Regions from separate parts of the Sinorhizobium arboris LMG 14919 genome, predicted to be linked through region 2. Evidence: predicted binding sites of a transcription regulator. Region 2 holds the regulator's gene; the other holds the start of a gene.

Region 1 (8,548 bases), on a different contig from region 2:
AGCACCCGGTCGGTCAGACCCTGCTCGATGACGGCGCCGTCCTTCATCACCATCATCCGGTGCGAAAGGAGGCGTGCCACGGCGAGGTCGTGGGTGACGATGACCGCCGCAAGGCCGAGGTCGTGGACGAGGCCGCGAACCAGATCGAGCAGGCGTGCCTGCACCGAGACGTCGAGGCCGCCGGTCGGCTCGTCCATGAAGACGAGGCGGGGTGAGGTGACCAGATTGCGGGCGATCTGCAGGCGCTGGCGCATGCCGCCGGAGAAGGCGCGCGGCTGATCGTCGATCCGGCCCTCTTCGATTTCCACACGCCTCAGCCAGTCGCCTGCCGCCGCGCGGATATTGCCGTAGTGCCGGTCGCCGACGGCCATCAAGCGCTCGCCGACATTGGCGCCGGCCGAAACCGTCATCCTCAGCCCGTCAGCCGGGTTCTGATGCACGAAGCCCCAGTCGGTGCGCATCAGGAAGCGCCGCTCGGCCTCGCTCATGCGCGCGAGGTCCCGATACTGGCCGTCGCGCATATGGTACTCCACGATGCCGGATGTCGGCATCAGCCGGGTCGAAAGGCAGGAAAGCAGTGTGGTCTTGCCCGATCCGGATTCCCCGACGATGGCGAGCACCTCGCCCGGATAAAGGTCGAAGGAGACGTTACGGCAGCCGATGCGGCTTCCATAGAATTTCGAAACGTCACTGACTTTCAGAAGCGGCACGGCGCTCATTCTGCAGCCTCCTGGCTTTCTTTCGCGGCGGGGGCCAGCATGGCACCGGCATGGCCGTGCGCCCGGCGATCTTCGCAATGGTCGGTGTCGGAGCAGACGAACATGCGCCCGCCCTTGTCGTCGAGCACCACCTCGTCGAGATAGACGTTCTCGGCGCCGCAAAGGGCGCAGGGCTTGTCGAATTTCTGGACCTCGAAGGGGTGATCCTCGAAATCGAGGCTGACGACCTCCGTATAGGGTGGCACCGCATAGATGCGCTTCTCCCGGCCGGCGCCGAAGAGCTGGAGGGCTCCCGACATATGCATTTTCGGATTGTCGAATTTGGGCGTCGGCGAAGGGTCCATGACGTAGCGGCCTTCGACCTTCACGGGGTAGGCGTAAGTGGTGGCGATATGGCCGTTCCGGGCGATGTCCTCGTAGAGCTTCACATGCATGAGCCCGTATTCTTCCAGCGCATGCATCTTGCGCGTCTCGGTTTCGCGCGGTTCGAGGAAGCGAAGAGGTTCCGGGATCGGTACCTGATAGACGAGCGTCTGCCCCTCTCTTAATTGCTCCTCTGGAATGCGATGGCGCGTCTGAATGATCGTCGCCTCCGTCGTCCTTGTGGTGACGGCGACGTCGGCGACCTTCTGGAAGAAGGCGCGGATCGAAACGGCGTTCGTCGTGTCGTCGGCGCCCTGGTCGATGACCTTGAGCACGTCGTGGGGTCCGAGGATGGAGGCGGTCACCTGTACGCCGCCCGTGCCCCAGCCATAGGGCATGGGCATCTCGCGGGAGGCGAAGGGCACCTGATAGCCTGGGATGGCGATCGCCTTCAGGATCGCCCGGCGGATCATCCGCTTCGTCTGCTCGTCCAGATAGGCGAAGTTGTAAGTTGCGAGGTCGTTCATTCGGCGGCCTCCTTCATGCCGTCCTTGCCGCCGGCCTGGGCGGCTTCGTATTCGCGGCGCATGCGCCTGACCAGGTCGAGCTCTGCCTGGAAGTCGACGTAATGCGGCAGCTTCAGGTGCTCGACGAAGCCGGTAGCCTGGACATTGTCCGCATGCGAGATGACGAACTCCTGATCCTGGGCGGGAGCAACGATATCCTCGTCGAATTCGTCGGTCCGGAGCGCCCGGTCTACCAGCGACATCGACATGGCCTTGCGCTCGCTTTGGCCGAAGACGAGCCCGTAGCCGCGGGTGAACTGCGGCGGTTGCTGGGCCGAGCCCTTAAACTGGTTGACCATCTGGCATTCGGTCACGCGGATTCTGCCGAGCGAGACGGCAAAGCCCAGTTCCGGCAGGTCCAGTTCGACCTCGACCTCGCCGATCCTGACCTCGCCGACGAAGGGATGGGTGCGGCCATAGCCGCGCTGTGTGGAATAGGCGAGCGCCAGGAGAAACCCTTCGTCGCCGCGCGCGAGCGCCTGCAGGCGGAGGTCGCGCGCCATCGGAAATTCCATCGGCTCGCGCGTGAGATCGCCCGCCACATGGCCTTCCGGCATCCGGCCGTCGCCCTCGATCAGGCCCTCGCCGTCGAGAATGTCGGAGACGCGCATGACGTGTTCGCCCGGCTCCTTGAGCGCCGGCTCATCGACAGGCTCCTCGCCGATCAGCGATGGGTCGAGAAGTCGGTGCGTATAGTCGAAGGTCGGGCCAAGAAGCTGGCCCCCTGGCAGATCCTTGTAGGTCGCCGAGACGCGCCGTTCGACCTTCATCCTTGCGGTGTCGACCGGTTCGCAATAGCCGAAGCGCGGCAGAGTGGTGCGGTAGGCGCGCAGGATGAAGATCGCCTCGATCATGTCTCCGCGCGCCTGGCGCACGGCAAGCGCCGCAAGCGCACGGTCGTAAAGCGAGGCCTCGGCCATCACGCGGTCGACGGCGAGCCCGAGCTGCTCGACGACCTGTTCTATGGTGATCGCGGGCAGCGCCCGGTCGCCGCGCCGGCGGTCGGCCAGCAGCCGGTGAGCATTGGCAATGGCGGCTTCTCCGCCCTTGACGGCTACATACATGCGCTTACTCCCGCTCGAGTCTGGTGGTGCGCGGCAGGCAAAGCGCTGCCTGGCGCGCCGTAAGGACGAGATCGATGCCGCGCGGAAAGATCGCCCGGTTGGCCGCCCAGAGGTCGAGGAACACGTCGGGCAGGCCCTTCGGAGCGATGACGATCCCGTTCTTGATTCCCGGTCCCCTGCCGATGAGCGGCTGCCCGCCTTCGAGCGCTTCCACCTCGACCACGAGCGTGGTGGAACGGTCGGGATATTCCTGCGTGCCGAGAGCGAACTGGTCGAAGCCCGGCACGGCCGCGCCTTTCTCGAAGAAGGCAAAGCGGGCCTCGTCCTTCGTTTCGGTGACGCCGGCGCCGGTGTGAAAGGCGATCCACTTCGGCGCCGAGGATCTGGAGAGCGCCGGCGATAGCCAGACCGGCGTGTCATGGTCGCAGAGCGTGAGCGCGACAGCTCCGCTTGCCTCTCCGAGCGGCGCCGGCGGGGCTGCAGCAGTGGAAAGCCGGCCGATGGTGCCCGGGCGGGCGAAGCAGTCCATCAGGCTGCGGAACACGGACTGCGCCTCGAAGACGGGATCGGCGAATGCGCCGCTATAGATTTGCGATTGGGCGGTCATCAATCCTCTCCGCGGACCATGGTGAAGAAGTCGACGCGGGTCGCGGCCGTTTCCTCGGCCTTGCGACGGTCTTCCGCATCGAGGCGAGCGGCTACCTGCTCGTGCAGCGCCTCGACGCTTGCGCGATGCGCTGCGCTCTGAAAGAGCGCGTCGAAGATCGCTGCAAAGCGGGCGCGTGCCTTGTCGGTGCCGAGCAGCTGCCCATGGCCGATCTCGCCGGTCGAAAGCCGCACGGTGGCGCGTGAAACGGTGGCCTCGCCCAGATTGAAAGGATCACCGCCGCCGCCGATCTTGCCGCGCACCATGACGAGCCCGGTTTCAGGACCGCGCACCGGCGCGACCTCCGGCTTGTCGTCGATCGCGTCCCAGGCCGCGGAAAGTTCGCCGAGCGTCGCGCGCGCCAGAAGCCGCATGCCTTCCCGGCGCTGAGCGACGCCTTGATCGTCACTTGTCTTCGCTGCGTTCATCATCTCACTCCAAAATGTCTATTGATCTAGACAACTATACATCTTATAACTTTCCATAACCTTCGCAAATGACAGGCCTGTGACATTTGCTAGGAAACTGGCGGCGAAGAAGCGGGGCGAAGAAGATGGTGGCGAAGGTCGTCGAACGGCAGATGGGCGTGGCGCTATGGCGGCAGATTGCCGACAGGATACGGCTCGCGATCAGCAACGGCGACTATGACGCGACCGGCATGGTGCCGCCGGAGACGGCCCTTGCATCGGAATTCGGCGTCAATCGCCATACGGTCCGCAGCGCGCTGGCCGCACTCGCGGAGGAAGGACTGGTGCGCGCGGTGCAGGGGCGCGGCACGATGATCGAGCGCAAGGATCGTGTGAGCTATCCGATCTCGCGGCGCACTCGCTTCTCGCAAGGTCTCGGCCGCCAGGTGAGGGAAATCGGAACAGAGCTCCTGGGGCATCGCCAAGTGTCGGCAAGCGGCGAAATTGCCGCTGCGCTTGGCGTCCCCCCGGGCACCCCTCTCATTGAGCTCAGCACCGTCAGCAGCGGCGACGGGCGGCCGCTTTCAACGGCGGTCAGCTATTACCCCGCCGAGCGTTTTGCGAGGATGGCGAACGAATATGCGCGGCTCGGCTCGGTCACCAAGGCCTTTGCCGAGCATGGGCTCGACGACTACGTCCGTGTCTCGACGGAGATCGTCGCGCGGCACGCGGAGGCAGAGGAACTCTCGCTTCTGAAACTCTCGCCGGGGGCGATCGTCATGGAGACGCAATCGGTCAATGCCGATCTCGAAGGCCGCCCGGTCGAATATTCGCGAACGCGCTTTGCCGCCGACCGGATGAAGCTCCGGATCGAGACTTGAACTCGGCCGGACGCCGCGGACCTACACGTTTCGCCGCTTGCCTTCGATCAGATCCAGTACGGCGCGCGCGGCGTCGAGTACTTGGGTGCCGGGGCCGAAGACCGCGGTGACGCCATTTTCCATCAGATAATCATAGTCCTGCCGAGGGATGACACCGCCGCAGACGACGATGATGTCCTCGCCGCCGCGCTTCTTCAGCGCCTCTGCGAGTTGCGGCATCAGCGTCCTGTGGCCGGCGGCAAGCGATGAAACGCCGACAACGGTGACCTCTTCGGCGAGCGCCAGATCGGCGGCTTCCTCCGGCGTCTGGAACAAGGGGCCTGCGACGACATCGAAGCCGATATCGCCGAAGGCGGATGCGATCACCTTGGCGCCGCGGTCGTGCCCATCCTGGCCGAGCTTGGCCACCATGATCTTCGGCTTCTGGCCGAAGCGCTTCGTCACTTCGGCGAGCCGCCCGGCGAGTACGCCGAGTTCCGGATCGCCTTCGTAAGCCTTGCCGTAGATATCGGTGACGACTTCCGGAATGGCGGTGTAATCGCCGAAAGCCTCGCGCATGGCGTCGGTGATTTCACCGACGGTGGCGCGCGCCCGGGCAGCCTCGACCGCGGCTGCGAGCAGATTTCCCTTGCCGCTGCGCGCCACATCGGCCAGCGCTTCCAGCGCTTGCTTCATCTTCTGCGAGTCCCGGCGCCGCCTGGTCTCCTCGATGCGCTTGACCTGTGCCGTCCGAACCGCGGCGTTGTCGATCTGGAGAATGTCGATCGGTTGCTCGTTATCGAGCCGGTACCTGTTGACGCCGACGATAACCTCCTCGGCGCGGTCGACGGCCGCCTGACGCCGGGTCGCGGCCTCCTCGATCAGCCGCTTCGGCAGGCCGGCATTGACTGCCTTCGTCATGCCCCCCAGCGCCTCCACTTCCTCGATCAGGGCCCAGGCCTTTTCGGCGAGCTCGTTCGTCAGGCTTTCGACGTAGTAGGAGCCGGCAAGCGGATCGGCGACCTTCGTCACGCCGGTCTCGTGCTGCAAGATCAACTGCGTATTGCGAGCGATACGGGCGGAGAAATCCGTCGGAAGCGCCATCGCCTCGTCGAAGGAATTGGTGTGAAGCGATTGCGTGCCGCCGAGCACGGCGGACATCGCCTCGAAGGCGGTGCGGATGATGTTGTTGTAGGGGTCCTGTTCCTGGAGCGAGACGCCGGACGTCTGGCAATGGGTCCGCAGCATCAGGGAGGACGCCTTCTCGGGTTTGAACTCCTTCATGATCCGCGTCCAGAGGAGCCGCGCGGCGCGCAGCTTCGCCGCCTCCATGAAGAAGTTCATGCCGACCGCGAAGAAGAAGGAGAGCCGGCCGGCGAAATCGTCGACGTTGAGCCCCTTGGCGAGTGCTGCGCGCACATATTCGCGCCCGTCGGCAAGGGTGAAGGCCAGTTCCTGCACGAGCGTCGCGCCTGCCTCCTGCATGTGATAGCCGGAGATCGAGATCGAATTGAACCTCGGCATCTCCTTCGCCGTGTATTCGATGATGTCGGCGACGATCCGCATCGAGGGTTCCGGCGGATAGATATAGGTGTTGCGGACCATGAACTCCTTGAGGATGTCGTTCTGGATGGTTCCCGACAGCTTGTCGCGCGACACGCCCTGTTCCTCGCCGGCGACGATGAAGGAGGCGAGGATCGGGATCACCGCGCCGTTCATGGTCATCGAAACGGAGATCCTGTCGAGCGGAATCCCGTCGAAAAGGATCTTCATGTCCTCCACCGAGTCGATCGCCACCCCTGCCTTGCCGACATCGCCCTCGACACGCGGGTGGTCGCTGTCATAGCCGCGGTGTGTGGCGAGGTCGAAGGCGACCGAGACGCCCTGCTGACCGGCAGCGAGGTTCCTGCGGTAGAAGGCGTTGGAGGCCTCAGCCGTCGAGAAACCGGCATATTGCCGGATCGTCCAGGGCCGGCCGGCATACATGGTGGCGCGGGGGCCGCGCACGAAGGGTTCGAATCCGGGGAGCGAGGTCAGATGGCCGATGCCGGAGATGTCGTCGCTCGTATAGAGCGGCTTGATGTCGATGCCCTCGGGCGTGTGCCAGACGAGGCTCTCGGGGGAGGCCTTCAGCTCCTTCTCGGCGAGGGCTTCCCAGTCCTTGATGGTTTTTTCGCTCATTGGTTCCACTCCGAATAGCTTTGGCCGGGGCTTGGCCCTCATCGGTACCGATGAAACCGCAAGCCCCTCATCCGCCTGCCGGCACCTTCTCCCCGCAAGCGGGGCGAAGGAGACTCGCGGCGCAGTCTTAAGTCCCCTCTCCCCGCGTGCGGGGAGAGGGCTAGGGTGAGGGGCAAAGCTGCCGCTCCTCACGGCGGCATCTCAGCGCCTCCTCAACGCTGAACCATCACTCGAACTCCATGATCAACTCGTCCACCGCGAGGCTCGCGCCGGCTTCGATGGCCACACGCTTCACGACCGCACGCTTTTCCGCTCTCAGAATGTTTTCCATCTTCATCGCCTCGACGACGGCGATCGCCTGTCCGGCCTCGACCGTTTCGCCGGCCGTGACCGTGATCGACGTCACCACCCCCGGCATCGGGCAGAGCAGCATCTTCGACGTGTCCGGCGGCAGCTTCTTCGGCATCAGCCGGGCGAGCTCGGCGATGCGCGGGCTTCTGACCCGTGCAACGACGTCGATTCCGCGCCAGCGCAGCCGGATCCCGGTGCCGGCAAGCTCGACCTTCACGCTCATGGGCTGATTGTCGATGTTGAAAGCGCTGCGGGTGCGGCCGGGCGCCCAGTCGGTTGCGACGGACACGGATGTCCCGTCGGCGAAGCGGACATAGGTACCGTCGGCGGAAGCTTCGCATGTGACCTGAATTTCGTGCCCGTCGAGGCTCGCCACCCATGCATGGCCGACGACGCGGCGGTGGTTGCCGATGGTGCCCGAAATCCGGCTGGCACGCTCCTGCAGCGTCTGGTTGACCGTCACCGCGACGGCGGCGAGCCTCCGAGCGGATGCCTCATCCGGCGCCACGCCGTGAAAGCCGCCGGCAAACTCCTCGGCAATGTAGGCCGTGGTCAGCCGTCCCTCACGGAAACGCTCCTGCTGCATGACGGCTGCGAGGAAGGGCAGGTTGTGGCCGATGCCCTCTACCTCGAATGCATCGAGCGCATCGGCCATCGCCCGGACCGCCGTCGGCCGGTCCGGTCCCCAGGTACAAAGCTTGGCGATCATCGGGTCGTAATACATCGAGATCTCGCCGCCTTCGAAGACGCCGGTATCGTTGCGGATGACGGTACCGTCCGCCTGCGCGCCTTCCTCCGGCGGGCGATAGCGCGTAAGCCGGCCGATCGAGGGCAGGAAATTGCGGTAGGGGTCTTCCGCATAAAGTCTGCTTTCGATGGCCCAGCCGTCGAGCTTCACGTCTTTCTGGGCGAAAGCGAGCTTCTCTCCGGCCGCGGCGCGGATCATCTGTTCGACGAGATCGAGTCCGGTGACGAGTTCGGTTACCGGATGCTCGACCTGCAGCCGCGTGTTCATTTCGAGGAAGTAGAAGTTGCGGCCGGCGTCCACGATGAACTCGACCGTGCCGGCCGAATAATAACCGACGGCTTTTGCCAGCGCGACCGCCTGCTCGCCCATGGCGCGGCGCGTTTTCTCGTCGAGGAAGGGCGAGGGCGCCTCTTCGATGACCTTCTGGTTCCGCCGCTGGATTGAGCATTCGCGCTCGCCGAGATAGACGACATTGCCATGCATGTCGCCGAGCACCTGGATTTCGATGTGGCGGGGCTCGGTGACGAATTTTTCGATGAAGATGCGATCGTCGCCGAAGGAGCTTTTCGCCTCGTTCTTCGACGACTGGAAGCCCTCGCGTGCCTCGCGTTCGTTCCAGGCGATCCGCATTCCCTTGCCGCCG
Region 2 (8,548 bases):
GCTGCGAAGTCGAGATAGCGGGTGCCATCGTCGGCGATCAGCCAAACGCCTTCACCTCGCTCGAAACGCAACGGCGCGCGCAGATAGGTGTCGTAAAGCGGCGTGGTTGCGGTCATGTCGAACTCTCCTTCATTCCGGCAGCAGCTCGGGTTCTTCGGCCCGGTAAAAATCAAAAATGCCGCCTCGCGGCGGCGAGAGGCACTATTCCCATTTCGCACCGCAATGTCAACAAAACCAAGGTTTGCAGGCGCTTGCAGATACCGATTCCGAACCGTGAAAAAATCGCGCCTTGGGACTTGCAAAAATGCAACGCTCCGACAGCAAGTTGGGGAAAACCACGAAATCGATTCGGCGCGATTCCGGCGACTCTTGCCACGGAGTCACCCTGCCGGTAGGTTAATATTCAATTACTAGACGCATGCGGCGGACCTAGTCACCAAAAGTATTATCGCGTTGAATCTTCGGGCTTTTCCCGGGGAGCGGTGACGGATTCCGCCATCCCAACGCCGAGAACGGGGAGTGCAGAGATGAACTGGACTGACGAGCGGGTCGAGAAACTGAAGAAGCTGTGGTCGGAGGGCCTGAGCGCCAGCCAGATCGCGGCGCAGTTGGGCGGCGTCAGTCGCAACGCGGTCATCGGCAAGGTTCACCGCCTGAGCCTGCCCGGTCGCGCCAAGGCCGGCGGAAATGCGACCGCTGCTGCCCGCCCCAAACGGGCGACCTCCGCGCCACGCGCACCGAACTACGCCGCGCGTTCGGTAACGCGCACCGTGACCCGGACTGCCGGCGCGACAGCGCTCAAGGAAGAGATCGCAGTCGACCTGGCGATCGACCAGGAAATGGAACTCGACAGCAACATCGTCGTGCCGATGTCGCGGCGGCTGGAACTCACCGAGCTTACCGAACGCACCTGCAAGTGGCCGATCGGCGATCCGCTCAAGGAAGAGTTCCACTTCTGCGGCAACGAATCTCCGGAAGCCTCTCCCTATTGCACCTATCACGCCCGGCTCGCCTACCAACCCTCCGCCGAGCGCCGGCGCATGCGCTAGATCACGATGATTTTAGGTCTGGTCGACCTGAAATCATGAACGTAACGGTTTCCGTGCGAAGTGCGCAGTTTAGTTCAATGCATCAGAGCGTTTCGCCGCTTCAATGAAGCAGTGGACCGCTCCCAGGCGCACTCGACAACGAACAAAATGGGGCCGGAAGGGCCCCTTTTTCTTGCCATGTCGCAAGCCGGCACGGGCGACATTGGACGCACAGTCCTCAGCTTTCCAGCGAATAGCCCGCGCCGCGCACCGTCCGGATGACGTCCGGCATGTTGGAGAAGTTCAGCGCCTTGCGCAGACGTCCGACATGGACGTCCACGGTCCGTTCGTCGACATAGATGTCATGTCCCCAGACGCCGTCCAGAAGTTGCGAACGGGAAAAGACGCGTCCCGGTGAGGACATGAGGAATTCCAGAAGCCGGAACTCCGTAGGGCCCAGGCGCACTTCACGGCTGCGGCGATGGACCCGGTGCGTCTCCCGGTCGAGCTCGATGTCGCCGCAGCGCAGGAGCGTCGACAGGACCTCCGGCTTCGCTCGCCGGAGCATCGCCTTGACCCTCGCCATCAGTTCCGGCGTCGAGAAGGGCTTGACCACGTAATCGTCGGCGCCGGTGGCAAGGCCCCGCACCCGTTCGCTTTCCTCGCCGCGCGCCGTCAGCATGATGATCGGCAACCGTTCCGTTTCCGGCCGCTGGCGCAACCTGCGGCAGAGCTCGATGCCGGAAACTCCGGGCAGCATCCAATCGAGAATGAGAAGATCGGGCAGGCGCTCCTGCAGGCGGATTTCCGCCTCGTCGCCGCGAAGGATCGTATCCACCTCGAAGCCTTCCGCCTCGAGATTGTAGCGCAGGAGAACGCTCAGGGCTTCCTCGTCTTCGACTACGGCAATCTTCGGCAACATTCAGTAGGACTCCTTCCTACGCACGACGACCGTCATGCCGCCGCGCCTGGTATAGGCCGCGCCAGGGCGGCCGGAACAAAATTCTGCGTAGGCACCGGATGCCGTGCGATTTCAGTCCGTCACGGAACCCAATGTCGACGTCATGTCGTCCTTCGGCCGTTCGCCCTGCGGTTGGGCGCCTGTCGCCATGTAGTAGATCGTTTCCGCGATGTTGGTCGCGTGATCGCCGATACGCTCGATGTTCTTGGCGCAGAAGAGAAGATGCGTGCACGGCGTGATGTTGCGCGGGTCTTCCATCATATAGGTCAGCAATTCCCGGAACAGCGAAGTGTAGATCGCGTCGATCTCTTCATCGCGCTCGCGAATGCTGTTCGCCTTTTCAGGTGAGCGCGAGGCGTAAACGTCCAGGACCTCCTTCAACTGAACGAGCGCGAGCTCGGCCAGGTGTTCGAGGCCGCGCGCGAGCTTGCGCGGGATGCCGGACCCCGCAACGGCGATCACGCGCTTTGCCGTGTTCTTGCCGAGGTCGCCCACGCGCTCCAGGTCGGCCGCGATACGGATCGAACCCATGATCTCGCGGAGATCCGACGCCATAGGCTGGCGTTTGGCAATGGTGACGATCGCCTTCTCGCCAATCTGGCGCTCCGCGTCGTCCAGAATCGCGTCATCGGAGATCACCTTCTGGGCCAGGGCAAGATCGGAATTGACGAGAGCGCGGACGGAGTCCGCAACCATCTGCTCGGCAAGCCCCCCCATCTCGGAGATGCGTCGCGTCAGATATTTCAACTCTTCGTCGAAGGCGGACATGATGTGTGCGTGAGACATATTCGTTTCCTCGGGACACGCGCTGTTCTGAACGGGCTCGGTCGATCTTAAACCGGGAGGGGCGGAAAAGCGCGCCCCTCCGCCATCAGCCGAAGCGGCCCATGATGTAGTCCTGGGTGCGCTGATCGTCCGGGTTGGTGAACATTTTGTCGGTATCGTTCTCCTCGACGAGATTGCCGAGATGGAACATGGCCGTGCGCTGCGAAACACGCGCCGCCTGCTGCATCGAGTGGGTGACGATCACGATCGTGAAATTTGCCCGCAATTCGTGGATGAGTTCCTCGACCTTCGCGGTCGCAATGGGGTCGAGTGCCGAGCAGGGTTCGTCCATCAGGATGACCTCAGGGCTGACCGCGACGGCGCGGGCGATGCAGAGGCGCTGCTGCTGGCCGCCGGAAAGGCCGGTGCCCGGCTCCTGCAGCCGATCCTTCACTTCGTTCCAGAGTCCGGCCTTCTGCAGGCTGGTTTCCACGACCTCGTCCAGTTCGGCCTTGGTGCGTGCCAGACCATGGATGCGCGGACCGTAGGAGACGTTGTCGTAGATCGATTTCGGAAACGGATTGGGTTTCTGGAACACCATGCCGACGCGGGCACGCAGTTCCACCACGTCGATCGACGGATCGTAGATGTCGTCTTCGTCCAGCGTGATCCTGCCGGTCACGCGGCAGTTCTCGATCGTGTCGTTCATCCGGTTCAAAGTGCGCAGGAACGTCGATTTGCCGCAACCGGAGGGACCGATCAACGCCGTGACCGTATTCTCGCGGATGTTGAGGTTCACGTCGAAAAGCGCGCGCTTCTCGCCGTAGTAGACCGACACATCCTTGCCGATCATCTTGTAAGGCACCGTGTTCATTTTCTGGTCAAGAGCCTCTTCGACTGCAGCTTCCGACATGATGTTCATAGTCCTTACCCCACTACCAGCGGCGCTCAAAGCGACGCCGCAAGAGAATTGCCCCGAGATTCATGACGATGAGAAAGATCAAGAGAATGATGATCGCTCCCGAGGTACGCTCAACGAAGGCACGCTCGGCCTCGTTGGCCCACATGTAGATTTGTACCGGCAGCGCCGTGGACGGCTCGAGGGGCGACCCCGGAAAGTCGACCACGAAGGCGACCATGCCGATCAGAAGCAGCGGCGCCGTCTCGCCCAGCGCATGGGCGAGGCCGATGATCGTGCCGGTCAGGATGCCGGGCATGGCAAGCGGCAGCACGTGATGGAAGATGGTCTGCATCTTCGATGCGCCAAGGCCGAGCGCGGCGGAGCGGATCGACGGAGGCACCGCCTTCAAGGCCGCCCGCGTAGCAATGATGATCGTCGGAAGGGTCATCAGCGTCAGCACGAACCCGCCGACGAGCGCCGCCGAGCGCGGCATGCCCGCAAAATTGACGAAAACGGCAAGCCCGAGGAGACCGTAGACGATGGACGGTACGGCCGCCAGGTTGTTGATGTTCACCTCGATCAGATCCGTGAGCCGGTTTTTCGGTGCGAATTCCTCAAGATAGATGGAGGCGGCAACGCCGATCGGCAACGACAGCACGAGGACGATCAGCATCATATAGAACGAACCGAGAAGGGCGACGCCGACACCCGACGCTTCAGGTCGGCTCGATGCGCCGAAGGTGAAGATACCGGTGTTGAAGCTCTTCTTGAGCACGCCGGCCTCGGCAAGCTGATTCATCCACGCGACCTGCTCGTCCTTCACCTTGCGTTTGGATTCGTCGACCGAAAGGTCGATCTGGCCCTTGAAGGCGGAGTCGATGTTCGCATCGGCAAGCAGCGTGACGGGGATCGTCCTGCCGATGACCGACTGATCGGCGACGACGATGTCACGCAGTTGCGTCCGGGCGCTGGCGGAGACCATATCGCTCGCCTGTTTCACCAGCGGCCGCTTCGTCGGATCGATGCCGAGCTGCTTTACCAGAGCTTCGCGCACGAGCAGCGGATAATTGGCGGTGTAGAGCTGCTTCGGATCGGTCGCCCGTTCGTTTTTCGGATCGATCACCTTCTCGGAGAACTCGATCGGCAGCGTGATCGTCGTCTGCTGGAAGGCGGTGTAGCCCTTCGAAACGACGCTCCAGAGGAGAACCGCAAGAAAGAAAAGACCGATGGCGATGGCACCGATTCCGAAGGCACGGAAACGGCGCTCCGCGGCATAGCGGCGCTTGATGCCGATATCGCGGCGGCTTGCGGCGGGGCGGGTGGAGACCCTTGCCGTCGGGGAGGCAAATTCGGTCATTCGTATTGTTCCCGATATTTGCGCACGATGTAGAGCGCGTAAACGTTGAGGCCGAGCGTGATAACAAAGAGCGTGATGCCGAGTGCGAAGGCGACCAGCGTCTGCGGCGAGGTGAACTCGAGATCGCCCGTCAGCTGATTCACGATCTTGACCGTCACGGTGGTCATCGGCTCAAGGGGGTTCAATTGCATGCGCGCGGCAACACCGGCAGCGAGCACGACAATCATCGTCTCGCCCACCGCGCGCGACGCCGTCAGAAGCAGCGCACCGACGATGCCGGGAAGCGCGGCAGGCAGGATCACCTTCTTCACCGTCTCCGAACGCGTCGCCCCGAGGCCGAGCGAACCGTCACGCAGCGCCCGGGGCACCTGGGTGATGATGTCGTCGGACAATGACGAGACGAACGGAATGAGCATGATGCCCATGACGATGCCGGCGGTGATGACGCTCTGGGCCTGAATGAAGTTCTGGTAGTTTCCGGTGACGAGGCCGTTCAGTTGCGCGGAGATGTCGCGCAGGAACGGGCCCACGGTGACCAGCGCGAAGAAGCCGTAGACGATGGTCGGGATGCCGGCGAGCACTTCGAGGAGAGGTTTCGCAAGAGACCGCAGCCGCGGGCTTGCATATTCGGCCATGTAGATGGCGGCGAAAAGTCCGATCGGCACGGCGAAGAGCATCGCCACGAAGGCGATATACAACGTACCTGCAAGCAGCGGCAGCAGGCCGAACTGACCGGAAGCGCCTCCGCTTCCGGCGGCCGCGAAGCGCGGGTCCCAGACCGTGCCGAAGAAGAACTCGACCGGCGATACCATGGTGAAGAAGCGACCCGCCTCCGAAAGCATCGAGGCGACGATGCCGACTGTCGTCAGAATGGCTATGGAAGAGGCGACGACGAGCGAGCCGAGCATGACGCGCTCTACCCGGTTGCGGGCACGGAAACGGACGTCGATGTTGCGGATCGCATGCAGCCCGCCGGCAACGGAAGCGATCAGCACCACGGCGCCCATCAGCCAGCGGCTGTATTGCCGCATCGAATTGAACTGCTGGGCGGACTGGACCATGTAGGGCTCGCCCTCGCCGGCAAGCGCCACGCCCTTCGAAGCCAGGGCCGCCCGCATGTTGGCCGAGCCGTTTTCGATTGCAGCTATCTCGTTCGCACTCAGGCGCTCGAAGCCGACGGCCACGGACTTGACCTGACCGAGCGCGAGCTGGGCGGTGGCAGCCCCCTGATCCCGGACCGACTCCGGAAGAGACGAACGAACGGCATAATCGATATAGACCGGAGCGGCGACGAGCCAGACGGCGAGCAGCAGAAGGGCCGGCAGCGTCGCCCAGATGGCGACGTAGCTGCCGTGATATCCGGGCAGGGAATGCAGGCTGGCGAGCTTGCCTCCGGATCGGGCGAACGAGCGGGCGCGACCGGCAAGAAACGCAATGAAACCGATCAGAAAAATGATCAGGAGAAGGAGCGAAGTACTCATCAGCACGTCTCCGCGACAGGCTTGCCACAAGCCGCCGGCAAATTCGGAAGATGCGGCTCCGGCGCCGCGAGGCACCGGAGCCTGTCATGATCAGAGCAGGTTGCCTGCCTCGAAGGACTCGCGGATTTCTTCGCGCTCGGCGTCCGGAGCGGCAACGAGGCCGTATTCGGCGAGCGGGCTGTCGGGGCCGATCATCTGATCGTCGACGAAGAATTCGACATATTCCTTGAGGCCCGGAATAACGCCGATATGAGCCTTCTTGACGTAGAAGAACAGCGGACGGGAAACCGGATACTCACCCGAAGCGATCGTCTCGGTCGAGGGAACGACGCCGTTGACGGTTGCAACCTTCAGCTTGTCGGCGTTGTTTTCGAAGAACGAAAGACCGAAGACGCCGATGCCGTTCTTGTTCGAAGCGATACGCGCCAGCGTCTCGGTGTAGTCGCCGTCGATGTCGACGGCCATGCCGTCCTTGCGCACGGCGATGCACTTGCTGTGCTGCTGCTTTTCATCGCTGACCGCGGTCTTGATGACGTCCTGAGCGCCGCTGTCCTTGCAGCCTGCAGCAAGGATCTTCTCTTCGAAGACTTCGCGGGTGCCGTGCTTCTCGCCCGGAATATAGGCGGCGATTTCGGCGTCGGGCAGCGAAGCGTCGACTTCCGACCACTTCTTGTAGGGGTTGGCAACCAGCTTGCCGTCGACGACGACCTCGGCGGCGAGCGCCTTGTAGAGGTGCTCCGGCTTCAGAGTGAGGTCGGCGTTGCCGGCGTCGGTGGCGAAGACGATGCCGTCGTAGCCGATCTTCACTTCCTGGATCTCGGTCACGCCGGCGGCCTTGCAGGCCTCGACTTCGCTGTCCTTGATCTTGCGGGAAGAGTTGGCGATGTCGATCGTGTCTTCACCGACGCCCTTGCAGAACTCCTTCAGGCCGGCCGAGGAACCGCCGGACTCGACCACCGGCGTCTTGAAGTCGGGGAACGCCTCGCCGAAGTTCTCGGCAACGATCTTGGCATAGGGAAGAACGGTCGAGGAGCCGGCGACCTGGATCTGGTCGCGAGCCGCTGCAACGCCCGCGAAGGCGGCGGAAGCAACCAGCGCCGCTACAGTGAATTTAAGAGCTTTCATAAATGTTCTCCCGGAATGGGCTTGTGTTGTCGCGCCAGGATTCAGCGCTCTCTTCGCCGTATCATCGGCCGCCCCTAGTTAGCCGCCGATGGCTACAGCTTTTATGTCAATTCAGTGAAACATTTATGACAGACTAAGCAGCTGAAAATGCTTATCATTTTTCTCATTTCGAGATTCTTTGGCAGCGTCATGTGTCAGAAGCGGACCGTAAAGACCGTGCCCTTTCCCACCTCCGAATGGATGACCAGACGGGCGCGGTGACGCGTGAGTATATGCTTGACGATGGCAAGGCCGAGCCCGGTGCCTTTCTTCGACCGGCTCGCCTCGACATTGACCCGGTAGAAACGCTCGGTAATGCGCGGGACATGCTCGGCCGGTATTCCCGGCCCGTGGTCGGTGACCGTCACTTCCGCCTGATGACCATTCCCGCCCGTCAGCCGGACATCCACCTGCTTGCCTTCCTGGCCGTATTTGCAGGCGTTCTCGATAAGGTTTTCGAAGACCTCCACCAGTTCGTCCCGATCCCCCTGGACGAAGACCGGCATCTCGGGGACCTCCAGCGCGATCGTCACGCCAAGCTCGCCCGCAAGCGGCGCCAGGCTGTCGCGCACGTGTCCGAGCAGCGGCCCAAGATCGACGGCATCGTCCGGCGCAATGTGCGACTTCAATTCGAGCCGCGACAGCGACAGAAGGTCGTCCACGAGCCGGCTCATGCGCGTGACCTGCTCGTGCATGATGGCGAAGAATTTCTCCTGTGCTTTCCGGTCTTCGCGGGCGGGTCCCTGCAACGTCTCGATGAAGCCGCGCAGCGATGCGAGCGGCGTGCGCAGCTCATGGCTGGCATTGGCGACGAAGTCGGAGCGCATCCGGTCGATGCGGCGCGCCTGCGAGATATCGCGATACGTCAGCAGGAAGATGCGTCGGCCGGAA

What was found. Region 2 encodes PhoB, which activates phosphate uptake and scavenging genes when phosphate is short. Its sites were predicted from a motif close to TGTCATNNANCTGTCAT; they were not measured.
Region 1: a site for PhoB is predicted at 3,855-3,871, ahead of phnF (phosphonate metabolism transcriptional regulator PhnF). Genes of this name have one in related genera too.

Annotation. Positions count from the first base shown of each region.
Region 1 is NZ_ATYB01000008.1:1,333,764-1,342,311, forward strand. Features, by position in the region: gene phnK (phosphonate C-P lyase system protein PhnK) at 1-719, opposite strand, end outside; gene SINAR_RS0106820 (alpha-D-ribose 1-methylphosphonate 5-phosphate C-P-lyase PhnJ) at 716-1,609, opposite strand; gene SINAR_RS0106825 (carbon-phosphorus lyase complex subunit) at 1,606-2,712, opposite strand; gene phnH (phosphonate C-P lyase system protein PhnH) at 2,717-3,319, opposite strand; gene phnG (phosphonate C-P lyase system protein PhnG) at 3,319-3,786, opposite strand; gene phnF (phosphonate metabolism transcriptional regulator PhnF) at 3,912-4,646, shown strand; gene scpA (methylmalonyl-CoA mutase) at 4,668-6,806, opposite strand; gene SINAR_RS0106850 (acetyl-CoA carboxylase biotin carboxylase subunit) at 7,033-8,548, opposite strand, start outside.
Region 2 is NZ_ATYB01000014.1:222,167-230,714, reverse strand. Features, by position in the region: gene SINAR_RS0112195 (aspartate aminotransferase family protein) at 1-116, opposite strand, end outside; gene SINAR_RS0112190 (GcrA family cell cycle regulator) at 528-1,049, shown strand; gene phoB (phosphate regulon transcriptional regulator PhoB) at 1,267-1,950, opposite strand; gene phoU (phosphate signaling complex protein PhoU) at 2,062-2,775, opposite strand; gene pstB (phosphate ABC transporter ATP-binding protein PstB) at 2,861-3,676, opposite strand; gene pstA (phosphate ABC transporter permease PstA) at 3,690-5,012, opposite strand; gene pstC (phosphate ABC transporter permease subunit PstC) at 5,009-6,493, opposite strand; gene SINAR_RS0112160 (substrate-binding domain-containing protein) at 6,584-7,618, opposite strand; gene phoR (phosphate regulon sensor histidine kinase PhoR) at 7,813-8,548, opposite strand, start outside.